DNA from 2 places in the Ureibacillus sp. FSL K6-0165 genome. Region 2 is predicted to be linked to the other one. Evidence: predicted binding sites of a transcription regulator. Region 2 holds the regulator's gene; the other holds the start of a gene.
What was found. The regulator LexA, encoded in region 2, represses DNA repair genes until DNA is damaged. The targets are predictions, from matches to a motif close to CGAACATATGTTCG.
Positions count from the first base shown of each region.

Region 1: a site for LexA is predicted at 3,048-3,061, ahead of parE (DNA topoisomerase IV subunit B). Genes of this name have one in related genera too.

Region 1 is NZ_JBBOQS010000001.1:2,052,232-2,059,804, forward strand. Features, by position in the region: gene parC (DNA topoisomerase IV subunit A) at 1-1,056, opposite strand, end outside; gene parE (DNA topoisomerase IV subunit B) at 1,056-3,029, opposite strand; gene plsY (glycerol-3-phosphate 1-O-acyltransferase PlsY) at 3,443-4,045, shown strand; gene NST00_RS10230 (HesB/YadR/YfhF family protein) at 4,071-4,361, shown strand; gene NST00_RS10235 (hypothetical protein) at 4,400-4,768, opposite strand; gene tlp (small acid-soluble spore protein Tlp) at 4,923-5,156, opposite strand; gene NST00_RS10245 (VanW family protein) at 5,231-6,157, opposite strand; gene NST00_RS10250 (methyl-accepting chemotaxis protein) at 6,419-7,573, opposite strand, start outside.
Region 2 is NZ_JBBOQS010000001.1:2,553,864-2,561,436, forward strand. Features, by position in the region: gene tkt (transketolase) at 103-2,097, opposite strand; gene NST00_RS12635 (DUF896 domain-containing protein) at 2,227-2,457, opposite strand; gene NST00_RS12640 (YneB family resolvase-like protein) at 2,524-3,180, opposite strand; gene yneA (cell division suppressor protein YneA) at 3,167-3,508, opposite strand; gene lexA (transcriptional repressor LexA) at 3,676-4,293, shown strand; gene NST00_RS12655 (gamma-glutamyl-gamma-aminobutyrate hydrolase family protein) at 4,346-5,050, opposite strand; gene NST00_RS12660 (prepilin peptidase) at 5,355-6,116, opposite strand; gene NST00_RS12665 (hypothetical protein) at 6,145-6,834, opposite strand; gene NST00_RS12670 (hypothetical protein) at 6,831-7,415, opposite strand; gene pilM (type IV pilus biogenesis protein PilM) at 7,412-7,573, opposite strand, start outside.

The sequences.
Region 1 (7,573 bases), 500 kb from region 2:
TGCATCTAGCATTAATGGAAGTGTCATCATTGTTGGACGCCGATTATGAATAGCAATCATATTAAAGTTATATGTGATTTGTAAGTCTGTGTTTTTATATAGATAGTTTAAAATGGCTTCTCCATCAATATCTTTCTTTAATTCAATAACAATTCGGAGTCCTGCTGTTCGGTCAGATTCATCTCGAATGTCAGCAATCCCCTCTAAACGCTTGTCAAAACGCATTTCATCAATTTTCTTTACAAGTTGTGCTTTATTCACATCATAAGGGATTTCAGTGATGACAATTTGCTCTTTTCCACCTTTAATGGGTTCTATTGTTGCTTTGGAGCGAATAATAATTTTTCCTTTGCCTGTTTCATAGGCTTTTTTAATGCCATCAATCCCTTCTATGATTGCACCAGTAGGAAAATCAGGCCCCTTTATGACTGTCATTAAATCATCTACAGTACAATTTGGATGGTCTAGACGCATCAATATTCCATCTAATACTTCTGACAAGTTGTGAGGTGGTATATCTGTTGCGTAACCTGCAGAAATACCAGTAGCACCGTTTACAAGTAAGTTAGGAAGTTTAGCAGGAAGCACAGTCGGTTCAGTGTCTTGGTCATCAAAGTTTGGAACGAAATCGACTGTTTGTTTATCAATATCTTTTAGCATTTCTGCAGCTACAACGGAAAGGCGCGCTTCCGTATAACGCATTGCTGCTGGGGGGTCACCATCAACCGAACCGTTATTTCCATGCATTTCAATTAACGGATAGCGAGCTTTCCAATCTTGGCTAAGTCGTACCATTGCTTCATATACGGATGAATCCCCATGAGGATGGTAGTTACCAATAACATTACCGACTGTTTTCGCAGATTTTCGGAATGGTTTTTCATGGGTATTCCCTTCCCTATACATCGCATAAAGAATTCTACGTTGCACAGGTTTTAATCCATCTCGAGCGTCGGGGATCGCTCGATCTTGAATGATGTATTTACTGTAGCGACCAAAACGATCACCAATCACGTCTTCTAAAGTCAATTCATGAAATCGTTCGGTTGACGCCATTATTCTTCCTCCTTATGTTGGATGAAATCGGTTACTAAAGTATTTGTATCTTCTTCCATACCAAAATCTACATTGGATTCTATCCATTTACGGCGAGGTTCGACTTTATCACCCATTAAAGTTGTAACGCGACGTTCTGCACGGGCGCCATCTTCAATCGTTACACGAATCAGTGTTCTCGTTTCAGGATTCATCGTCGTATCCCATAATTGGTCCGCATTCATTTCGCCGAGACCTTTATAGCGTTGGATAACATAGCCCTTCCCTACTTTTTTAATTTTTTCTTGTAATTCATTTTCGGTCCAAGCATATTCAACAACTTCGTTTTTACCACTGCCTTTTGACACTTTGTAAAGCGGTGGTAAAGCTAAATAGACTTTTCCAGCTTCAATTAATGGGCGCATGTAACGATAGAAAAATGTCAGTAGAAGAACTTGGATATGGGCACCGTCAGTATCTGCATCGGTCATTATAATAATTTTATCGTAAGCCACATCCTCTAAATTAAAATCAGGACCTACTCCGGCTCCGATTGTATGAATAATGGTAGCAATCTCCTCATTTTTCATAATGTCCGTAAGTTTTGCTTTTTCTGTATTAATAACTTTACCGCGGAGTGGCAATATCGCTTGGAACCTGCGATCGCGACCTTGTTTTGCAGATCCCCCTGCAGAATCACCTTCCACGAGGTATAATTCATTTTTTTCGGGATTGCGAGATTGGGCAGGTGTTAACTTCCCAGAAAGAATTGTTTTAGCTTTTTTGCCCTTTTTACCGTTTCGTGCTTCTTCCCTAGCTTTTCTCGCTGCTTCCCTTGCCTGTCCAGCTCGAATTGCTTTCCGAACAAGAGATGCGGATAATTCTGCATTTTCTTCTAAAATATATAACAATTTTTCTGATAAAACAGATTCTACAGCAGTGCGGGCTTCGGGAGTTCCGAGTTTACTTTTTGTTTGGCCCTCAAATTGTAATAACCTTTCTGGAATTCGAACGGAAATGATGGCGGAAAGTCCCTCTCTTATATCGGTACCTTCAAGGTTTTTATCTTTTTCTTTTAATAAACCGACTTTTCGTGCGTACTCATTAAAGATACGAGTTAATGCAGACTTGGCACCAGTTTCATGAGTCCCGCCATCTCGAGTACGAACATTATTGACGAAGGAAAGAATAGTTTCGGAATACCCATCATTAAATTGGAAGGCAAATTCTACTTCTATATCATCATGAGTGCCTTCCACATATTTTACTGGATGGATGACATCTTTTTCTTCATTTAAATATTCAACAAATGCTTGAATTCCGTTTTCATAGCAAAATACTTCCCGCTTTCCTTCTTCCCTTTCATCAATCAGTTCAATTGTCAAACCTTTTAAGAGAAAAGCTGATTCACGTAATCGTTCAGCTAATGTATCATAATTAAATTTTGTTGTGGAAAATATCGTATCATCCGGTAAAAAGTGAACGAGTGTTCCAGTTTCTTTTGTCGTCCCAATTAATTCAAGGGTTGTTACCGGTTTTCCACCATTTTCAAAGCGTTGGCGATGAATTTGACCATCACGATAAATCGTTACTTCAAGAAACTTAGATAGAGCATTTACAACGGATGATCCCACACCGTGTAGACCACCGCTTGTTTTATATCCACCCTGACCAAATTTTCCACCAGCATGAAGCACAGTGAATATTATTTCAGGTGTTGGTTTACCTAATTTATGCATTCCTGTTGGCATTCCACGACCGTAGTCTCGAACGCTAATGGAATGATCTTTATGGATTTTGACGATGATATGTGAACCAAATCCAGCAAGGGCTTCATCCACTGCATTATCTACAATTTCATAAACTAAGTGATGAAGACCTCGGCTGTCAGTGGATCCAATATACATCCCTGGACGTTTCCGTACAGCATCCAAGCCTTCTAATACTTGAATGGCATCGGCATCATATGTGATCCCTGTTTGATTTATTGCCAAATTAAATCCCTCCAAATACAAACATCCGTTCTGTATCACTAATCGTACAGAGAATCGTTCCATCTGTCAATCACTAGTACATTCGAGCATCCTTTTCATTTTAACAAATTTTTGAAAAGAAAAAAGAAAATTTTTCATAAAGTGTACTTTGTACTGTTTTCATCTTAAAAATAAAAGATTGCCTAATAAATATACTTGCCAACACAATCGCTTTATTTATTTTACAAAGGATAACATATATAATAAATGAAGACATTTCTTTGATTCACGATTAAACATATGATTTCCTTCCACTGTACTATATTTTTTCGCGAATAATAGAAAAAAGCGAAAATGACCTTTCTCTTATAAGAGAAAAAGTGTAAAATGATTATCGCTAATAGTAAAACGTTTATTTTGAAAGGAATCTTGGTATGATTAATGTAATAGCAGTCATTTGTGCGTATTTAATCGGTTCGATTCCGTCTGGATTATGGATTGGAAAAATTTTTTATAAAACGGATATTCGAGAATTTGGAAGTGGTAACTTAGGTGCTACAAATACATTCCGCGTATTAGGAAAAAAAGCTGGAATGGTTGTTACCATCATGGATATTTTAAAAGGTACAGTAGCAACGATACTACCAATGTTTCCGTTTTTCAGTGATACGATAGTACATCCTCTTATTTTAGGAGCAATAGCCGCGGTTGGACATATGTTCCCAATCTTTGCAGGTTTTCGTGGCGGAAAAGCTGTGGCAACATCAGGCGGTGTATTGTTAGGTTATTCATGGCCGTTTTTTATAATTTTAATCATCGGCTTCTTCATCAGTTTAAAACTGACGAAAATTGTTAGTTTATCGTCAATGGTTGTATCTGTCATAGCCGTGATTTATAGCATTATTTACTGGTTACTTACTGGTGATTACGCATTATTTATCTTAGTATTGATTTTAGCAACTTTTATATTTTATCGACATAAATCCAATATCAAACGCATCAAAGAAGGTACGGAACCGAAAGTTAAGTGGTTATAATGTTTTTCGAAAGGATTTGGCGTAAATGAAAATTATTATTTCGGATGAAGCGTTGGCTTGGTTCAAAGAAGAAATGGAAGTAGAATCAGGTGATTACATAAGGTTTTACGCTCGTTACGGTGGTTCTTCCCCTTTCCATGAAGCTTTTTCTTTAGGAATGAACCGTGAAAAGCCTCATAATATTGGGGTTGAAACGGTTGTAGATGGCATCCATTTTTATGTTGAAAAAGATGATGAATGGTTTTTCAATAATCATGACTTATATGTTTCTATTGATTCAAAAACGGATGAATTAATTTACGACTATAAAAAATAAAAAAAGGAAGTGGATCAAAAAATCCACTTCCTTTTTACTTAAAATTTTTTTATATCGATAACTTCTTTTTCGTATCCAAGTGCTATTACCATTTCGTTATATGCATTTAACACTTCATTATATAATAGGTTTACCTGTTCTTCATTTACTTCTCCATCCATCTCATAGCGTGCAGCATCAAATTGGCTACTAAATTCATTTAATTTCACTTTAAGAGTTTCTACTTGTTGCGATTGTCTCGCTTCCTCACTTGCATATGTATAAACATTAAATGAATGCTGGTTAGCAGTAAATTTTTCAATTAATTCGGTACGTTTTTTTCCTTTGACTGAAGCAATTTTTTTTAATTGTTTCATTAGATCCATTACATTACGGCTTTGATTTACGAGCGTTTCAACCATATTCATATGCAATGTCCCTCCCCAACATACTTAACTATTATCCACTTCATTATTTTATCAAAATTAAATGTAAATAGCATAAAATCTAGTACAAGTAAATAAAAAAAGCAATCATATTCAAATAAAAAAGAAACTGGCCTTTTGCCAGTTTCTCACGAATTTATACTTCTCCTCTTTTACGAACAGCAGCTTCATCTTTAATTTCTTCACGGAAACCTTCGATTGCTTTACGGCGACGCTCATTCTTTTCTCTAATTTTTTCTCTTTCTTCAGGACCTGCAAATTCCATACTTGCTTCTGCTTCATGAATATTTTTAATTGTATTTTTCACCATTGTTTGTAATCGTTCTACGTTGTTTGAACGATTGTCTGGATTCGGTTTTCGATTTGCCATTGAATGCTCCTCCTCCTTCAAAAAATTCAGTATTAGTGTGAATCGAATAATATGAAATATGCATCTGGGATTGCTTAAGAATTTGGTTCCGATTCCATTAATTCATTTTTCAATAATTCCTCATATTCTTTTGAAGTTCTGATTTCAACCGTAATCGCCCCAGGTCTGTAATAAGCTTGAATGAGAAAAGGGATTCCGGTTGTATTTTGGAATTGGAAGTCTAAGCCTCCAAATGAAACCGTAGCATCTCTTCCTTTTGGAACGTATCCAACATCCATGGAATGATGATGTCTTTCGATAATTTTAATTGGAAGCTGATCAACAGCATTAAATAATGTGGAAGATGTTTGACATATGCCTCCACCAATTCCCATTACCAATTTTCCATTCACGATTTCAGGTGCTATTTGATAACCGTAAGCAATTTCTCTAGGTCCAACGACTGCATTAAAGGAAAATGTATCTTCGCTGCCAACAATGATGTTATGAATAGCTGCAGCTGAAATCTCGATGTTTTTACTTCTCCCTGCTTTATTTGGATTAAAGAATGTAGTAAAGGAAGCGAGTACAACTTCTTTTAAATGAGGAACATCAGTAAGTCGATAGTTGCTATCAGTAATCTTTAATGGGATTTCAATCTTTCCACCAGTAAATGAGCGCTTTAATATTTCATCTAACAACTGTGTAGTATTGACTTCAATTCTTGGGGAACCTTTAATAATTTCACCATCTTCATCAATTCGATCAAGGGACATTTCTTTGTAGTAATATGGTTCAATTTCATGAATCCATCGTTCCACTTCACTTTTGAAGATATTTAAGTCTAATTCGATGTCATAATCATACGGATGAAAGGAATGGACTATCTCCTTTGATTCGGGATCAATTATCTCGATGTTGATGGATTGATTATTAGAAAAAGGAAAATCAATCGTGGAAGCATTCACAAAAGTCTGGTTCAGAAACATTAATAAACTGAAAAATACAAATAACTTCTTCATCAACTATCAACACAACCTAATCAATATTTTTATAATTATGTTTCCCTATTTGTACGGACTCATACAAAAAATGAGCAGTCTGAAAAATCATTTTGGATGGCTGATTGTCATGTACGTTTTAGTCACAGATTAATTTTGCAGCGAGGGAAACTTGCATTGATTGTCGGAGGAGGAGAGATTTATATAAGTTAATTGTTATGAAGAAGTAGGGGTGTCAAGAATTTCTCTCGACACCCTAAGTAAATAAACAAGGAAAATTATTTAAAATTTAAACTTTTGCGCTGTTTCGTTTAATGTTTCTGCCATTTTTGCTAATTCATTTGCTGCCGAAGCAATTTCTTGCATTGTACCATGTTGCTGTTCTGATGCCGAAGCAATTTCTTGAATGCTGCTTGATGTTTGCATTGAGCTATTTAATACTTCATTAATGTGATGTACAATTCTTTCAACATGTTCTTTAATTGTTGAACTTTCATCTAAAATTTTATTCATTTGAGTGGAGACTTTTTTGACAGCAATCGTAATATTCGAAAACTCATTTCCTGCTTTATCGACATATTTCATTCCATCCTGAACCGCATTATTTCCTTCGTTCATTGCAAGAACAGAATCTGAAATTTCGCTTTGAATTTCTTGTATTAATTTACTAATTTGTCGAGAAGCATCACTAGATTGCTCTGCAAGTTTTCGAACTTCATCTGCTACCACGGCGAACCCTTTTCCATATTGACCTGCTCGAGCTGCTTCTATCGCTGCATTTAAGGCTAATAAATTTGTTTGATCTGCAATGTCTGTGATTACTGAAACAATCTCATTAATTTCATTCGATTTTTTCCCAAGTAAATTAATTGCCTTTGTTGCAGTGTTTGTTTTACCTTCGATTGCTTTCATTTGGTTGATTGTTTCTTGAATGACTTCAGTACCTGTCATAGCAGCCATAACTGCATCATCTACATTATTATTCGTTTGTTGTATGTTTTCTGTTATCGCATGAACACGATTTGATATATTGGAAATAAGTTGGTTACCTCTTTCCATAAAACTTGTTTGTTCATCAGTACTAGCTGAAATTGTCTGAATGGATGCGGAAATTTGTTCTGTAGCAAGCAATGTTTCTTCTGAGCTTGCTGTAAATTCTTCGCTTGAAGCTTGTACTTGTTCAGTAGCCTTCTTAATTTCTGCTACTAAAAGTTTAACATTATGAACCATATCATTGAAATGTTCTGTTAATTGGCCTATTTCATCTTTATTTTTACATTGAATTTTTTCGATATTTAAGTTCCCTGCTGCAACTTCGTTCATGCCTGCTGCAACTCGCAATATTGGTTTAGTAATCGTTTGAACAATCATGATGCTGAACAAGATAATAAAAATTGCTGAAATTCCAATAATGATATATACAGTATGCTGAATCGT
Region 2 (7,573 bases):
GAAGATCCATCTCAACATTTAACCACCTCTAAAATCTTCTTAACCCTTCTATTCCATAAAAAAGAGGATACCTTCTAAATAGAAGATATCCTTCTTTCAGCATTATAAAGCTTTTACTTTTGCCACTACATTGTCGACAGTAAATCCGTATTTTTCCATTACCACTTCACCTGGGGCACTTGCACCAAACTTATCAATCGCAAGTACATCTCCTTCTGTGCCAACATATTTATGCCAGCCTAAAGAAGAACCCATTTCAATAGCCAATCGTTTTGTCACCGCTTTTGGCAAGACAGATTCTTTATATTCATCAGACTGCTGTTCAAATCGATCAACAGACGGCATCGATACAACCGATACATCGATACCATCTTCACGTAATTTCTCTTGGGCTTTCACCGCTAATGCTACTTCAGAACCTGTAGCAATTAGAATAGCATCTGGTGTATCTTTTATCGCTGGTGATACGACATATGCACCTTTTGCAACACCTTCTTTAGCTAGAGCTGCTGTATTTTCAAGCACAGGTAAGTTTTGGCGTGAAAGCACTAAAATTGTTGGTTGATTTGTTGATTGAATTGCAAGTTTCCATGCTTCTTTTGATTCATTTGCATCAGCAGGGCGAATAACAGAAACATTTGGCATAGCACGGAAAGATGCTAAATGTTCAATTGGCTCATGTGTTGGCCCATCTTCCCCTACAGCGATTGAGTCGTGCGTGAACACATAAGTAACTGGTAGTCCCATCAATGCAGATAAGCGAACTGCTGGTCGAATATAATCAGAGAAGACGAAGAATGTACCACCAAATACTCTTAAACCACCATGTAGCGCCATACCGTTTAAAGCAGCACCCATCGCAAACTCGCGCACGCCAAACCAAACGTTGCGACCTTCAGGTGTTTGCGCTGAAAAATCGCCTCCACCTTTAATTGTTGTTTTGTTAGAACCAGCAAGGTCGGCACTTCCTCCAAAGAAATAAGGCACTTTTTTCGCTAATGCATTAATTACATCGCCAGAAGATGAACGAGTCGCAATAGATTTTCCAGGCTCATATGCAGGAATCTCTTCATCAAAATCTTCCGGAAGTTCATTATTCATAGCTTTAATAAATTGCTCTGCTAATTCTGGATATTCCTTTTTATAGTTTTCAAATTTCTCGTTCCATTCTGCCTCAGCCTGTACACCGTTTACTTCAGCAGCTGCTTTGAATGTTTCATACACTTCTTCCGGAATTTTAAACGGCTCGTGCTTCCAGCCATAGAATTCCTTCGTTAACTGAACTTCGTCAGCTCCAAGTGGTGCACCGTGAACATCGGATTTTCCAGATTTATTTGGCGAACCATAACCAATTACTGTTTTTATTTCAATTAATGTTGGTTTCCCTTTTGACTGCTTTGCTTGTGCAATCGCGTCATTAATTGCATCCACATCTGTGCCATCTTCTACACGAATATAGTTCCATCCACAAGCTTCAAAACGTTGTTGAATGTTTTCAGAGAAGGCTTTTGAAAGATCGCCGTCTAATGAAATATCATTTGAATCGTAAAGTACGATTAATTTTTCAAGTTGTAAATGTCCTGCTAATGAAATAGCTTCGCCAGCAACACCTTCCATTAAATCTCCATCACCGCAAAGAGCAAAAGTATAATGATCTACAATTTCATGACCAGGTTTATTGTATGTAGCTGCTAAGTGACGTTCAGCCATCGCCATACCAACAGCCATTGCAATACCTTGTCCAAGTGGGCCAGTTGTTGCTTCAACCCCTACTGTGTGACCGTATTCAGGATGCCCAGGCGTTTTTGAACCCCATTGGCGGAAATTTTTGATTTCTTCCATATCTAAGCCATATCCACCTAAATGGAGAAGGCTGTATAATAACATGGAACCGTGTCCTGCGGAAAGAATAAAGCGGTCGCGGTTAAACCATTTTGGGTTTTTTGGATTATGGCGCATTTGTTTCGTCCATAATGTGTATGCCATTGGAGCTGCACCCATTGGAAGACCTGGATGCCCAGAGTTCGCTTTTTCAATGGCGTCAATTGATAAAGTTCGGATTGCGTTAATTGCAAGTAAATCCGCTGTAGTCGTCATATGATTGACATCCTTTCTCGTGCTAAATATTTGTTCCGTATTCAGTTTAGACAACATTTACAGAGAAAACAATCTAATTTTTAGGAATGTCATATTTTTTACTTTAGATAGCAATATACTTATAACTCGTTAATTTAATTTATTGCGGCGAAGCTGTTTTATTTTATCCGGTGTGACATCGTTACCTTCGATATCATATACTTGCACATTTTCAATCGTCTTTCTAAATGACTCACGGAAAGCCTCTAAATATTCTTTCCTTAACATTGTGCGCTCTTTCGCTTCTTCTTCTGTTAATTTGCCCTCCTTCGCTTTTCTCGTTAATTCATTGATGCGGGCAATTTTTTCTTTAGACAACATTCCATTCACACCTTTCCTTTTCAATACATAAAAGGATATGCAAAAAAGACTCGAAGTGCAAGTAGATTAATCTTCGAGTCTTTCTTTATATTCCATATATCTGCGATGAACAGTTGCTTTACTTACCTCATATCCTAAACCTCTCAGAATTGAAGCAATTTCTTGGAATGTTAATCCTTTTTCCCGTAAATTGACAATTTCTTCAATCGGAACAACAATCCGTTCTCTCCCTTCACGTTTATGTTTATTTTTAAAATTCCGTTCAGGGCGATATCCGTTTTCCACTGCTCGACGCATTCCTCGTTTTATTTTGGCATTATGTATTTTCCGCTGATATTCTTCAACAATGGCTAAAATTTCTAACAGCATCGTATCCATTTCATTCATTGTTAATGGACCGGCATCATTAAGAGAATATATTTCTATATCGCTTTTTTTTAGCAAATGCAATACTGCAACGCGGGCATGTCCACGGCCTAAACGCGTTTCATCTTGAACGAAAACACTTCCAATATTGTGTTCCACAATATAATCCATCATTTCGAGCAATCCTTCTCGGTTTACATCATAACCGCTATGTTGATCTTCGAAAATGTTGACTACTTGAAACCCTAATTGTTGGGCATAGATTGAGAGTTCCTCTTTTTGTCGTTCTAATGAAGTTTCTTGCTCGTTTTTTTCAGTGCTTACCCTTGCATATATAACCGCTTTATTTTCTTTCATTGTCTTTTACAGCTACCTTTATTGATTGAATTTCTTCTTCATTCATCGCAATATAGATTGCATCTTTCGGAATAGGAATCATTAATGTCTCACCTGCAATGATATAATCAACGTTGATGTTGTTTTCCTTCGCTACTGTTCGAATCCATTCCTCCGTCGTCATATATCCTTTATAGCGATCTGCTAATGTCCAAAGCGTATCGCCTTCTTTAATTGTAATTTGTTCAAACGTCATATCTCCATCATCTGTAATGAAAATATAAGCAATAATGAGTAATGTTACAATAGATAGAATTTTAATATAATGATTCTTCTCTAACCAACTCATTTTCCGTTCCCCTTTTCTCGAATACTTGTTCGGAATATCTGTTCTTAATATAATACGAACGTACGTTTTTGTCAATAGGTTTTTCGAACTTGTGTTTGCATTGTTCGAGATGTGCTGTTATACTATATGTAAAATATGTAAAACTATTCACATTAGAGGTGACCAACATGGAGAAATTATCAAAAAGGCAAAAGGATATTTTAGAATTTATAAAAGAGGAAGTTCGAGCAAAAGGGTATCCTCCATCCGTTCGCGAAATAGGTGAAGCAGTTGGGCTTGCCTCTAGCTCAACAGTACACGGTCACCTTACGCGCCTAGAACAAAAAGGATATATTCGGAGAGATCCTACTAAACCTCGAGCAATAGAAATATTGGATAGTGACGAAGTGGTTCAAAAACAGCCAGTTGTCCATGTGCCATTAGTCGGTAGAGTAACTGCTGGTAGTCCAATTACAGCGATTGAAAATATAGAAGAATATTTTCCGCTACCTGCTACATACGGAACAAGTGAAGATCAGCTGTTCATGCTAGAAGTAATGGGAGATTCGATGATTGAAGCCGGTATTTTAGATGGAGATTACGTCGTTGTGAAAAAGGCATCTACTGCAAACAACGGAGAAATTGTAGTTGCCATGACGGAAGAAAATGAAGCGACTGTGAAACGATTTTATAAAGAAAAGAATTATTTCCGCTTACAACCTGAAAACTCTTCTATGGAACCAATCATTGTTGATAATGTCACGATTTTAGGAATTGTAGTTGGTTTATATAGAAAATTTCATTAATTACTAGAAAAAACTCGCAAACTATTCATCTGAATGCGAGTTTTCTTCATTATTATTCTTTTGTACAAGCAGCAACAAATGCTTTGAATAATTTTATTGCTCCTTCCTCACCATTAAAAGCCAGCTCTTCTGGATGCCATTGAACGCCGATGCAAAATGGTGAAGTTTTATGTTCTACCGCTTCCACGATGCCGTCGCTAGCCACTCCGACAATTGTCAGGTCTTCCGCAATTTCTTTTACAGCTTGATGATGGAAGGAATTCACTGCTATTTTTGTGGAGCTTACAACTTGCTGCAATTTACACTTATCTTGAAGATGAACAAAATGGGATGTTTCGGAACGATGAGAATTTTGGGTATGCAGAAGAATTTCTCTTTCATTTTGTGAGTAAATATCTTGGATAATTGTCCCACCTAGCGCTACGTTTAACACTTGCAATCCACGGCAAATTGCAAGAATCGGGATATTTCGTTGAAGTGCAATCTTTGTCCATTGAATTTCCCTTTCATCACGCTTTGTTACAACTCTCCCCAATTTAGGAAGCGGTTCTTCACCAAAAAGGATGGGATTGATATCTCCTCCTCCTGTGAGCAATAATCCATCGATTTTATTTATCAATTGCTCTCCATCTTCTTCTGCAATATACGGAAGGCAAATTGGAATTCCACCTGCATTGAGAATGGCTTGTACGTATGACTCATTTACCCGATAAGTTCCCCCCTCCCAATCCATTGTTATACCTATAATTGGTTTCATATAGTCATCCCCCTTGCCAATATATTATGTAATATACCAGCTGATTATCTATTTTTTACCAAAAAATATAACGAGATTCCATGTAAAAGGTAGTTACCACACCAACATTTACAAGGAGGAATCTCTCATGAATTAGATTTACATTACCTCAAAACTGTGCACTATTCACACATGTTTCTACTTTACTACACAAGCAGACACTCTATCCGCAAAAGTTTCTACCTTATCTACACTAACCTCCCACACCATTGTTTAAACCAAACAAAAAAGCATCACCCAAATAGGTGATACTCTTTTGATGAATTTAACTAAAACTAAACAATCCCCAATACCACTGGATGATTGCATCGCCGTAAAAATACACGATGACTGCTGCCAAAGCAATGGACGGGCCAAATGGAACAGGAGTTTTGCGACCTTGATTTCGCATCCATAACACAATCACACCGACAATCATGCCGATGACGGATGCTAAAAATAAAGTTAACAACGTTTTCACTGTCCCTAAAACCAATCCGATTAAAAAAAATAGTTTTATATCTCCACCACCCATACCGCCTTTTGAAATCACTGCTATCAAAAGCAATATACCAAATCCTACCGCTCCACCGAGAAAAGCATCCCACCATGGTTCAATCGGGGAAACGAATCGACCTAAGATTAGCAATGGTAAAAAGAACAGAAGCACTTTATCCGGAATAATCATATATTTTAGGTCTGATACGACGATAATGGCTAATAATGAAATAAAGAAAAGTGCAATCGCCAATTCAATGGACAATCCGAGCTGAATATAACTAAATGCAAATAGCAATCCTGTTGCAAGCTCTGAAACTACATATATCGGCGAAATCTTCGCCTCACACGTCCGGCATTTTCCTCGTAAACATATGTATGAAAATACAGGAACTAAATCAATCGCAGTCAATCTCCTTTGACAATTCGGGCAATGGGATGGTGGAGTAATGATTGATTCATTTTTAGGAATTCTTAGGCCTACAACGTTAAAAAATGACCCAAAGACAATTCCAAACAGGAAGAAAAAAATTCCATACACAATTTCCATGTAAAGCGCTCCTCACAAAATCGATTGACTATTCATCTCCTTCATAATAGAAGGTTGTCACTTGAACAGTTGCCTCGACACTTTCAACTGGTTGTTCAGCAAATTCATTTTCTTCACCAGGTAAAGTGAATTCGATAATATCAACGTGCATAATGCGTTCTATTTTTTCAATTTCTTTAATAAAATGGACTAGATGTTGGAGATCTGGAGATTCCACGTTGACTTCAAATGTAATTAATTTTAACTCTGGAGGTAAAGATTCTTTTGCAATTGTCGAAACAGGTCTTTCGTTTGACGTTTCTTCTCCAGAGGCATCTACATTTTCACTGACTTCTGTTAAAGCGTTAGGGTCTTCCAACTCAGAATTAGAAACGAGCGTATCGTAGTTGTTAAAATCAACCGATAAAATTTTAGTACCCGATACATATTGAGTTTCTTCTATATTTAATATGAGATCATCTAAATTTCTTGTAGCAGGAACTTTTTGACGCATTTCAAAAATCGTTGCTTCGTCAATGCTTTTACTAGCGTTAATTTCCTCTATTTGTTGTTGAATTGTGGCAATTTCAGAGCGAGTCGAAGCAATGGATGATTCTAGAGACGATCTTTCTTCTTTTTTAGGTAAAATAACGTAATAATATACTGCAAATAACAACGCTGCTATGAGGGCAATGATTAATAAGGCGGACGAATTTTTGCCACTTGTTAATTTCATCATTCAACACCTCCAGCAGCTAAATATTGTTGATTAATAAAGAGTGTAAATACTACTTCATATCGGGGGATTTCGTTGAAGTTCGTCGTGTCTTTCTCTTCCTCACGATCACTAGGATCAAAATGTTCAATGGAAGACACTTGCACATCTTGGAAATATGCACTTCCTGTTAGTCGAGACAAATAGTTCGCTATGTCGCTTAATGTTTCAAAGTCTATTGTTACCTTTGCTGTCTTTGCGTCAAATGCATATTCTCTTAAATAAGAATGTTCCGTCTTCAAACGAATCGTTTCATCGATTATGGATGAAACTGGATACGAAATTTGTTCAACAAATTCAATGGATTGCTTTAACGAACCTGTGTTAACGGTCATGCTGTCGAGTTCTTCTTGCAATTGATTCCGCTCTGCAATCACTTGTTGTTCTTCACTTCGCAAATGCGCAATTTCGCCTCGAATTTTAAAATATTGGAACGCAAAAAAAGCAACGAGAAGTAAAACAACAATTGTTAAGAGAATATAGAGATGTTTCGATGCGGACTGCCTTTTATCGACTCTCGGCAACAGGTTAATATCTGGAATCATGATTTAACCTCCTTTAAGGCAAGTCCCATTAACGATGCATGTTTTGCCTTCAATTCAGGATAATGTTGTTGTATAAACGGATCATTAATTAATTGCATTGGTAAATCAAAACTTTGTTGCAAAAAGGAATGAATTTCATCAAGATAAGGATTATCCCC